2 regions of the Ruegeria sp. CK1 genome follow, and region 2 is predicted to be linked to the other one. Evidence: riboswitches for the same ligand, from Rfam matches in the RefSeq annotation. Region 2 holds a riboswitch; the other holds the start of a gene.
What was found. A riboswitch is a leader RNA that binds a small molecule or an ion and turns the genes downstream of it on or off. The one in region 2 is predicted to bind cobalamin.
Positions count from the first base shown of each region.

Region 1 (5,754 bases), on a different contig from region 2:
GTGCCGATACTGTCGGATTGCGCCTTGGCGGTGATCGTGATCGACCGTGGCCGCGACGGAGACGACGAAATGGTGTACGTGCGATGCACCATTCCGCCCGGCTGGCCCGGAGCAGGGATTTCCAAGGTTAGAAATTGCCCAGGTTGATACGCAAATTGCGCCCCTGAAGGCGCGCGAAACGAAAAGCTTGCAGTATTTGGCATCTCGGGAACCACCGAGACACATTCCAGTGTTTCACTGTCTTGCCAGACAGTTGCTGGCACGCTGACATCTTTCATTGTGATCACTCCGCTGCCATCGCGTCGGGTGCCAAATGATTAGCCAGTTTGCTGCAGTACCAGTCGACAAACTGCAGCACACCCGATTCCTGCGTGGTCGAATAGGGACCAGGCTCATATGCCGGACTGTTAATGCCTTGCTGATTGTCTTCAACGACCTGACGATCTTCGTCATTGGTTGCCATCCAGACTTCGGTCAGTCGTTTAAGATCGTAGTCGACGCCCTCGACGGCATCCTTGTGAACCAACCATTTCGTCGTAACTTCGGTTTCTGTTGGGCTGATTGGGGTGACACGGAACATGATCGAATGATCTGCAAGAAAGTGGTTCCACGTGGTCGGATAGTGAAACTTCAACAACGACCCGGCATCAGCAAACGGCGATCGACCCAACCAACGACGCACGGCGGACTTGCCGTCCATCGTGTAGCTTTCAGCACCCTCGTTCAGAGGCATCCGGGCAAAACGGTATTGCCCATCACCATGCAAATAGAACTGCGAAGGTAATCCCGCGGCCTCGCACCGATCAAAATGGGCTTGCATGCGAGGTGGGGTTTCACCGCCCTCTATACCGGTTACAGCGGGATCGTCCGGGAACGTGCGGCACAGCGCCGGATGATTGCCGCCACAGTGATAACATTCGCGATTGTTTTCCCAGACCAGCTTCCAGTTGCCGTTCTCGATGATCGAGCTTTCAAAGGCCACTTTGGCATTCACCAGGTCGTGCGGTTCAAGATAGGGCCGGGCAGTGTCAGCGAAAGTATCAAAATCCGGGGCAGTGTCCGCCAGACAAATATAGACAAGTCCTGCCAGTTCCCGGCAGTGAACCGGCTTCAACCCATGTTGTTTTGGTTCAAAATCCGGACCCATGTCGCGTGCCCACAGCAGAGAACCGTCCAACTCATAGGTCCACTGATGATACGGGCACACAAGCTTAGGTGCATGGCCCTTGGCGGCCTTGCAGATAATCGAGCCGCGATGACGACAAGTATTGTGAAACGCACGGATTTGGTTGTCTGCACCACGTACAATAATCACGCGATAGGCACCTATAGTATGCGTCACATAATCACCGGACTTGACCAATTCACACGCCGGAATCGCAAACAGCCAATCGCGATAATGAATGGTTTCAAGATCGGCCTGAAAAACCTCTGAATCGGTATAAAAGGCTTGTTCCAGTGCGTAGCCCGGCGTTCTGCGGGCCAAAAGGGTTTGGATATTGCTCACTTCTAGCTCTCCTGCCGCGCCCCGCGGCGTTGCTTGGGCAGATGACAAGCAGGAGCCGTCCGCAGGCGCGCGAGGACCGCCTCCGAAACACATGCCCCCACCGCCACCCGCGGTTTGACGTATCCATGAGGCTGGTTTCCGGACTTCGAAGGGGCTTGCGCCTGAGTTCAGCACCTTCCCGGGATCCTCGTCCCAGTGGTTGATTGCCGAATCTGACCTTCGTTACCGTTGCGGGGGCAGTGCCGGAATTTCACCGGCTTCCCAATTCTCCACTGTCTGAGAATCAAACAGCAGCACCTCACGTGGTCAGGATATTTCCGAAACCCAAATGCGCTGAGAAGGTTGCGACAATTTCAAATCCAAAACAGACATAGTGAGTTTGGACCTAAGCCTGCGATAAATGACGCGCCAAACCCACGGGGCCAATAGCAAAGGCACCATGAATTTGCTGACGTCTTTTGCTATTTCCTGATATCTGACTGCCGAAACCAAAGTAGCCGAACTGTTTCCGAGATCATAACTAGCCGCAGCAAGTATTGTATGCGCCAAATACCTAGAGCTTGCTGGAAGTTGAGTTCGGGCTTTTTTCGCAAACTTGCGAAAGTTCGAAAGGAAGGGATCAACTTCTGAATTGGCGGTACATAGTTTAATATCCCGCGTCGGGCATTTCGGCGAATTCTTGCCCCCTCAATACGGCGCACTTTTGTCGCAAATTCCTTCAAGCTACTGCGGGCAGGGTGTTGAACTATCGCATCGGCGGCAAACACAATCGGTTCCCCAGCCGCAGTCGCCCGGTCGTTCCATTCCATATCACCGCCCGACAACACATCGCCATTAAATAGACCGATACGGTCAAACATGTATCGGCGCACTATAAGGTTGGCAGTGACCGCGCGGCCTCTCTCAACCCATTTTTGCTGCGCAAGTCCAAGGTGGTAATCGTACAGCTCCACAGAACTCCATTCGGAGCCATTTGGAATAAGTTGAACGTCGCCCCCAAAGCGGCCAATGTCTGGGTGTTGATGTGCGATACGCAGACCGCTTTCAATGTATCCCGGGACGGGCAGACAATCTGAGTCCGTGAAGAACAACAAATCGGCTTTCGCAGCAGCTATTCCCTTGTTACGCGCGGCATAAGAGCCTGGCTTGCCCTCTGTGATAACCCGCGCATTTGAAGGAAGCCGGAAATCTTTGGGAATACAGTCAGAAGAAGCATTGTTCACAACAATGATTTCAAATTTCTCTGGACCAAGAGTCTGACCCGCAAGGCAATCTAGACAGGACTGCAGTTTGTCCCAGCTATTATACGTCGGAATGATGATCGAAGCGTCAATATTCATTTCTGCAATCAAGAACCCACAGCGGATTGCCTATTGTTGTATTAAGGAAGATAGCGTTCTCGCCGCATATTGAGCTAGACCCAGCAGCGTATTTTCTTGACTGGAATGTGTTTAGCCAGACTCAACAGCATTGGAATACTGATGGTCGTACAACGCGCGGAAAGCACCGTCATTTTTCAGCAACTCTCTGGCGCTTCCTTTTTCTACAATTTGCCCAGCCTCAATCACCACGATTTGGTCAGCGTGAAGGATTGTGGATAGGCGGTGCGCTACAATAATGGTCGTCCGGTTTGCGGTCAGCCTTTGCAAGGCTTCTTGCACAAGTTTTTCAGATTTAGAGTCCAAGGCACTAGTCGGCTCGTCCAGTAACAAAATAGGGCTATCTCGCAACAAGGCTCGGGCAATGGCCAGGCGCTGCTTTTGCCCACCGGACAGGAACGCCCCATTTTCACCTACATATGTGTCAAAACCGTCTTCCAAATTCATTATGAAATCGTAAGCATTGGCAGCTTTTGCTGCTTCGATTACATCCTGGCGCGAGGCCCCTTCCCTTCCAAGCCGGATGTTGTCCGCAATAGATGCTGAAAACAAAAAGGTTTCTTGGCCGACAAACGACATGTTTGCGCGCAAACTTTTAAACGAGGCATGCTTGACGTCTTGGCCGTCAATCGTAACTTGACCGCTCTGCGGGTCGTATAGCCGAAGTGCAAGATTCAGAATGGTTGACTTGCCGCCCCCCGACAACCCAACCAACGCCGTTGTTTTTCCAGCATCAAAAGTAAGAGAGAGGTCTCTGATTATCGGCTCACTGCTGCGATAGCTGAAAGTTACATTTTCAAACTTCACTTCCTTTGGACCATCAGGCAACACTTGCGGGTCGTCTCCTTCGGCCAAAGTTTCGGGCTGATCAATAATATTGAACAACATACGTACGCGACGCAATCCAATCTCAAGTTTGACGCGAACGCGTGTCAGTCTTTTGGCTGGTTCATACGCCATCATCAACGCGGTCACAAACGACATCAATTCACCCGGCGTCGATCTCCCCGACCCAAAAATGTTGGCGGCACTCAAACCAATGACCGATGCAATGGCAAATCCCGCTAGAATATCCATCAGAGGGCTGGTGGCTGCTTGCAGGCGTGCAAGTTTATTTCGGCGTTTCTCGACACTTTTGACGGACTCGTTCATCCGTTTGGCCATTCGTTCTTCCAGCCCGAACGACTTGATGACCCGGATACCCCCAGATGTTTCCTGGATCACTTGCATGATCGCCCCAAGGGACTGCATTTCCATATCGGCAATCTCTCGAACTTTTCTCAACAGCGTCCTGACGCCCCATATCGCAAGAGGACCAATGACCAATGTAAAAAGCGATAACAGCGGTTGCTGGTAGAACATGACCGCCAGCAACCCAATCAAACTCAATGTGTCGCGAACGGCTGTCGTCACAACAACCTCAATAACCTGGCGTGCAGCCTGGGCAGATTGCGTGACCTTTAATAGCAGGTTGGAGCTTTCTGTGAGGTTAAAGAAAGATACACCCTGACGAAGCAGTTTGTCGTAGAGCTTGATCTGCTGGCGCGAAACAATTCGGTTGCCTGCGCGTGTTAAAGAGACAACCTGAACGTAGGTCGCGACCCCTTTGATCAGAAAGATCACGAACACCGCAATGGAAACACCCAGAACCTGAGACGCGTTATCCGCTTCGAACAAAGAATCTACGACATCTCGCATAATAAAGGCGACGGCGGCGGTCGTAGCTGCGACCAAGACCATTGCAATGATGGCAATGATGTATAGGGTCATCTGAGATCTCAGATTTTCCCTGAGAAGACGCCATAAGACCGAATTGTTCAGCGTTTCTGCGATTTTCAGTTTTGTGTTTTGCAAAGCAAAATTCCAACCCGTCCGAAGTGGCGTCATACCTGATAGAATTCAGGCTGCGATGCAACCCGGTTTAATTTCTTGTAGTCCTGTTCAGACTATACCCGAATTTCATTCGTATAGTCTGTTGCCAGAATTAAGTGCTGTGAAGTTCGCCTTCACAGTATTGAGCTTTTGCCGTTGATCCTCGGTTCTTTCACGCAATCTTGGGATGGTGATGTAATGTGTCAACGCCCGAGCGAGTTTTTCCAGCGAAACGATCAGTTGGCCGGAATGGGCAAAACGACAGGATGAACAGATTAAGATAGCGGCCGCCTTTGATGTAGTAACTCAGCGCACCGATAGCGTGACCCATCCGCCAGATTGAAATGACCTCCGTCCTCTCCGCGACCGCAAACTGATGCCTAAAGTTCAAAACACAAAGTCCTCTTTACTGGTTTCCCTAAACCGAGTTCAGAAGGGCGGGTTCAAGTCCTAGATGGCGTCGATTTCTGAAAGCGCCTATTAAGCCTAGAAACTCATGCAGAGACCGGTATCTTAGGAAAACAATCAGAAAACCGGTTCGTTCAATGCTATACGAAAGGTTTAGCCAGCCCTCATGGATCGTCGTTCGTCTCATTTGAAGATTACTGTTGCGGCCCTGACAAGGCAGCGACCAGAAATGTTGGCAAGCTTGCTGGTAAGTTGGGGAGAGATGGGTCTTCCAGAAAACTGTTCCGTTCAGTGTCTTATCGTTGAAAACGATACGGCACCACACAGTGAAGCCGTCGTTCGATCCTACGGGGATGTATTGCCAAATGGCGCACTCCTTTTGTATGCGCTTGAGAAGGAACCAGGAATACCATTCGGTCGCAATCGAGCTGCACACGTTGCGATCGAGTCCGGATCAGACCTGTTGTGCTTTATTGATGACGACGAAACAGTCGCTCAGGATTGGCTTGAACGGCTGGTGACCGGATACAGAAGCAGCTCAGCCGTTCTTCTGGGCGCACCTCTGCGTGCCGCGGAACCCTCGGGAAA
Region 1 covers NZ_JBQFPX010000003.1:18,311-24,064, forward strand. Annotated here, with positions in the region: gene ACR0L3_RS09455 (FAD-binding oxidoreductase) at 1-278, opposite strand, end outside; gene ACR0L3_RS09460 (aromatic ring-hydroxylating oxygenase subunit alpha) at 284-1,507, opposite strand; cobalamin riboswitch at 1,620-1,823, opposite strand; gene ACR0L3_RS09465 (glycosyltransferase family 2 protein) at 1,969-2,847, opposite strand; gene ACR0L3_RS09470 (ABC transporter ATP-binding protein) at 2,959-4,773, opposite strand; gene ACR0L3_RS09475 (glycosyltransferase) at 5,333-5,754, shown strand, end outside.
Region 1: another riboswitch for cobalamin. It lies ahead of ACR0L3_RS09460 (aromatic ring-hydroxylating oxygenase subunit alpha); the one in region 2 lies ahead of ACR0L3_RS09070 (DUF1636 family protein).

Region 2 (5,754 bases):
AAGACCGAAGCCGACCCCAGTTCCCCAGTGTGCAGAACGCGGCGCCCCATCGTGGTAAGGAACGGCAGGATTCGCTCGAACGTTTCGCGGTCACATCCGGCAAAGATTGAGATATTGCCGGTCGCCGCCCTGTGGCACCCGCCAGATACAGGACAATCAACGGCAGCCCCTCCGCGTTCAATCACCAGCGCACCGAGGCGTTTGGCCTCAGCCTCGTCCGTCGTGGACATCTCCATCCAGATTTTGCCCGGCGCAACTTCGGGCAGCATTTGTTGCATAACCGCGTCTGAAGCAGCAGGTGATGGAAGACATGTGATCACCGCGTCACAATCTCTCATCATCTGAGCTGGGTTTTCCGCCGCTGTGGCACCTTTGGCGACGAACTCAGCAACCAGGTCGGGGTTTAAGTCATGAACTGTCAGATCTATTCCGTTGCGCAGAAGTGAGCCTGACAATTTGCCGCCGACGTTTCCCAATCCGATAAAACCGACTTTCATCTTTTCCTCCTGACGGTCGCATTCATGTTGAGTATCCGCGTTGTCTAGTGTGAAATAAAATGAATAATATGGTTCGTTATGGTCAAAATAATTTGGTGATTAATGGACCGTCTTCCCAACCCCGCATGGCTCCGCAGCTTTGAATCTGCTGCACGGCATCTGAACTTTACAACGGCGGCGCGGGAAATTGGCCTGACGCAAACAGCAGTTTCTTTGCATATACGCTCGCTTGAAGCCGAACTGGGACAAAAACTGTTCACCCGGAACGCCCGACGTTTGGAGTTGACCGAGTTGGGGCAGTCCTATTCGTTAACGGTTCGGCGTGCGCTAAGTGACATTGCGCTTTCGACAAACAGCCTGTTTGGCCCCGCGTCACGTCAAACCCTGACAATCCGCGCGGCGATTTCTACTGCAACTTACTGGTTGGCCGCAGAACTGCCGGACTTTACCCAAAAACACCCGGATATACCGGTGCGTTTGGTCTCACACATCTGGAATGACAACGTAGCGCCCAGCGACGTAGACGTGGAAATCCGGCTTGGCTACGGCGACTGGCCAGAAGTGCGCTCTGAGAAGCTGACCGAGGAAAAGCTGGTTCCAGTGCACCGAGTTGGACGCAGTACTTCGACTCTGAGCAACCTGCAGAAAGGGCCTTTGATTCATATACTTGGATACGAAGATAATTGGGCGCAGTATTTTGAGGCCAACAACTTCACGCCACCAGATCAACCGCCCCAGCATTCGGTGGATACGACGGTCGCCGCGCTACAGCTTGTCATGGCCGGAGCAGGCTACGCGACGATACTGGAACGTTTTGCGCGAAATGCAATCAGGCAAGGTGCACCGATTGATATAGCAGGCCCAGCGATTCCATTTGCCCAGTCGCATTATTTGATCAGCGCACAAGGGACTGCCCAGCCGACAGCAGCGGCGGGACTGTTTTGCGCATGGCTGCGGGATCGGCTGACCATGGATGCCGCAGTTTGACACAAGCGGGTCGCTTTCTGACCTGAGCGAATTCAACCCGCGCCTCGCGCTTGACAACCCCCCTGCCCGTGCCGCATGTCCATTTCGTTGGTGTCCACTTAAGGTGGATGAAAAGGGAATGCGTCAACGGGTTTTCCGCCAAACGCAGCCGCCCCCGCGACCGTGACCGGAGAGGGTGCCCAATGCCACTGGCCGATTAGGCCGGGAAGGCGGGACATCTGCCAGGGCTAACGCCCCGACATCCGCAAGCCGGGAGACCTGCCAGCGCCCGAAGTTGAAACCGGACGGGGTGTTCCGGTGTCGGGTCCATGTGCAGACGTGGCCCGCATGAAACCCCGTCCCCCGAAAAGAGGATTTGGGGGGATGAGAGACATGACCGAGACCGCACCCGTCGAGTTGCTGGTCTGCACCACTTGCCGCCGTGGCTTGCCAATCGAAAATGACGAACAACGGCCCGGCACGTTGTTACACAAAGCGCTGGAAGATGCAGGGTTGCCGGATGGTATCCAGCTTAAACCTGTCGAGTGCCTGTCAAACTGCGATCAGGGCTGTTCCATCGTACTGCGCGGCGGCCCCGAACGCTGGACTTTCGTTTATGAGAACCTGAACGAGGTTGATCATGTCGAGGTCATCGTCGACGGCGCGACCAAATATTTGGCCACCGAAGATGGGCTGGTGAAGTGGCGCGAACGCCCTGAACATTTCCGCAAAAACTGCGCCTCGCGCATCCCCCCGATTGGAGCCTGAGATCATGTCGAACCTTGAAAAACTCCCCGTCACTGTGATCACCGGCTTTTTGGGCTCGGGCAAGACAACGCTGGTCAAGCACCTGATGCAGAACCCGCAGGGCAAGCGTTTGGCCGTTGTCGTCAACGAATTTGGCGACGTAGGTGTGGATGGCGATATCCTGAAATCCTGTGCCATCCCGGATTGTCCGGCGGAAAACATCATGGAGCTGGCAAATGGCTGCATCTGCTGCACCGTCGCCGATGATTTCATCCCGACAATCGAGGCGCTGATGGCGCTTGAGCCGCGTCCGGATCATATCCTGATCGAAACTTCGGGCCTCGCCCTGCCCAAGCCCCTGCTGAAAGCATTCGACTGGCCGGATATCCGGTCCAAGATCACCGTGGATGGTGTGATCGCTCTGGCCGATGCCGAGGCTGTGGCCGCCGGTCGCTTCGCTCCGAATGTCGAAGCCGTGGATGCCCAGCGACTAGCCGATGACTCGATCGACCACGAGACGCCCTTGTCCGAAGTGTTCGAGGATCAGATCTCCTGCGCCGACATCATCCTGCTGACCAAGCCCGATCTGGCTGGTCCGGAAGGGGTTGCAAAGGCCAAAGAGATCATTGCAGCCGAGGCCCCGCGCCCCCTGCCCGTCGTCGAAGTCGCCGAAGGTGCCGTGGACGTACGCGTTGTTCTGGGTCTGGAAGCAGCAGCCGAAGATGACATGGACGCCCGCCCGTCGCATCACGACGGGCACCATGATCACGAGCATGACGATTTCGAAAGCATCATCGTCGAGCTGCCGGAACAGACCGATCCGGCCCTACTGGTCGCCAATATCGAACGTCTGGCCAACGAATTGAACATCCTGCGCGTCAAAGGTTATGCCGCCGTTCAGGGCAAGCCGATGCGTCTGTTGGTGCAGGCCGTAGGCGCGCGCGTGCGTCACCAGTACGACCGTCCGTGGGAACCCGGCGAAGAACGCCGTTCGCGTCTGGTTGTTATCGCCGAGCATGACGATATCAAAGAGGCCGCGATCCGCGATATCCTCGTCGGTGTCGCCGAGGCCGCCGAGTAAACCATGCACGTCGTCTTCCGCGAAAGCCACGGGTTAGAGGAAACCGAGACGCCGACCGATCTGGGCCAGAGCCCGGCGGATTTGGTGGTGCTGTCCTTTTCGGACAGCGACCTCGGCGCTTTCGCGGCAGGCTGGCATCGCGGCGGTGGGCCCGAAGGGCGCATGCCCTCAATGCGGCTGGCAAACCTGACGGCACTCAAGCACCCACTGTCCGTCGATACTTATGTCGAGCAAACGCTGGAAGGCGCCAAGGGCATTCTAATCCGTCTCATCGGTGGGGTGCCATATTGGACTTACGGGCTTCAACAGGTTCTGGCATTGGCCCAAGCCAAAGGCATCGCGCTGGCTGTTTTGCCTGCGGATGGGCGCGAAGACACCCGACTTGACGAGTATTCTACTCTGCCCATTTCTTCCCTACGCCGCCTTGCGCATCTGTGTGACACCGGCGGAGAAGTCGCAGCGCAAGCGGCACTGGCGCAGATGGCGCTCGCCGCAGGGTTATATGCCGGTCCGGTGATGGGGGCCAAAACGATCCCTGAATGTGGCGCGTGGTGCCCGGATCGTGGTGTGATCCCGGTCGACAAGGCTTTTACTGGGGACACAAACCGCGTCCTTGTGACTTTCTACCGTGCATACCTGACCTCAGCAGACACAGCTCCGGTTGCCGCGCTTATACAACGTTTTCGCGCACGTGGATTCGACGCAGTGGGTTTGTTTGCCCCGTCTCTTAAGGCACCAGCAGCCGCCGAATGGCTGCGCGAACATGTCGTGGCGCTGGCCCCATCAGCAATAATCAACGCCACTTCGTTTTCAGGCAAAGGCGCATCGGGTACGTCACCTTTGGACGCTGCCAATGTGCCGGTTTTTCAAGTCGCCCTTGCCACTTCGCGCCGCAAGGCGTGGGCCGACGCGGAACGTGGCCTCTCGCCTGCCGACCTGGCGATGCATGTGGTTTTGCCCGAAGTGGATGGGCGCATATCAGCGGGCATTGCTTCATTCAAGGAACCCGGCAAACGCGACCCGCATCTGGAATATTCCCGCTTCGCCCACCGGGCAGAACCCGAACGGATTGAGGCGATCATTGACCGCGTGACCGGCTGGCTGAACCTGCACGACAAACCCAAAGCGGATCAAATCCCAGCGCTCGTGCTGTCGACCTATCCGGGCAAAGATTGGCAGATGGCCCATGCCGTTGGTCTGGATGCTCTGGCCTCGACCGAGGCGATGCTCTCTGATCTGCAAGGCGAAGGTTACGACACCGCACCCGCAGAGCCGATTGCAGATACTCTTTTGGACGCCCGGGTTTCGTGGTCACTCCAAGACTATCTAACCGCGCTAAAAGGACTGCCCGAACAGTTGCGTTTGGACTTGCAAACAGTTTGGGGCCGGCCAGAGGATGACCCAGCTTTCGCAGATGGAGCCTTCCACTTTAATGCCCTCATGCGTGGAAAGGCTTTGATTGCCTTGCAACCCGAACGCGGCACACCAGAGTTACGCGATGACGACTACCACGACTTATCCCGCACTCCGCGCCACAGCTACATCGCGTTTTATCTCTGGCTGCGTGAAGGCTTAGGCGCAGATGCGCTGATCCATATCGGAGCGCACGGTACTCTGGAGTGGTTACCCGGAAAATCCGTTGCCCTGTCCGCCGATTGCTGGCCCGAAGCACTTATCCGAGACCTTCCAGTAATCTATCCCTTCATCGTAAACGACCCAGGTGAAGCGGCTCAGGCCAAGCGCCGGATCGGGGCTGTGACGCTGGGGCATATTCCACCCCCTTTGAAAGAAAGCGGTACGCCGGATCGCATGGTGCGGTTGGAAACGCTGTTGGATGAGTTCTCAAACGCCGACGGGCTGGACCCCAAGCGAAGGGATCGCTTGCAAATCGATATTCGGGATGAGGCGCAGGCCATAGGACTCGAAGGCGACCTTGGTCTTGATCAGGCCACCTGCACTGCCGAGGCAATCACCCGCATTGATCGCTTCGTTTGTGACATCAAGGAAAGTCAATTCGGAGACGGGCTGCACATTTTTGGTCGTGTGCCGGAAGTCACGAGCAATTTCGATCCTGCGCCGTCTGCAAACGCCGAAAGGTCGGCGCTGTTGGACGCGCTGGCGGGCAAACGGATTGAGGCTGGACCTTCGGGCTCTCCCTACCGCGGTCGGTCGGATGTTTTGCCGACGGGGCGGAACCTATATACCACCGACCCGCGCTCGGTTCCGACCCGCGCCGCTTATACGCAAGGTGTCAAGCTGGCCGAAGAACTGGTGCGGCGTCATCTGCAAGAAGAAGGCGATTATCCCAAAGGGCTGATCGTGGACTTGTGGGGGTCCGCCACCATGCGCACTGCCGGTGAAGAATTCGCCATGGCACTGCACCTGTTGGGGGTCAAACCTGTTTGGGACAATGGATCAGAGCGGGTTTCGGGCATCGAGGTTTTGCCAATTACTGACCTCAGC
Region 2 covers NZ_JBQFPX010000002.1:503,316-509,069, forward strand. Annotated here, with positions in the region: gene ACR0L3_RS09060 (NAD(P)-dependent oxidoreductase) at 1-497, opposite strand, end outside; gene ACR0L3_RS09065 (LysR substrate-binding domain-containing protein) at 600-1,484, shown strand; cobalamin riboswitch at 1,556-1,764, shown strand; gene ACR0L3_RS09070 (DUF1636 family protein) at 1,857-2,231, shown strand; gene cobW (cobalamin biosynthesis protein CobW) at 2,236-3,291, shown strand; gene cobN (cobaltochelatase subunit CobN) at 3,295-5,754, shown strand, end outside.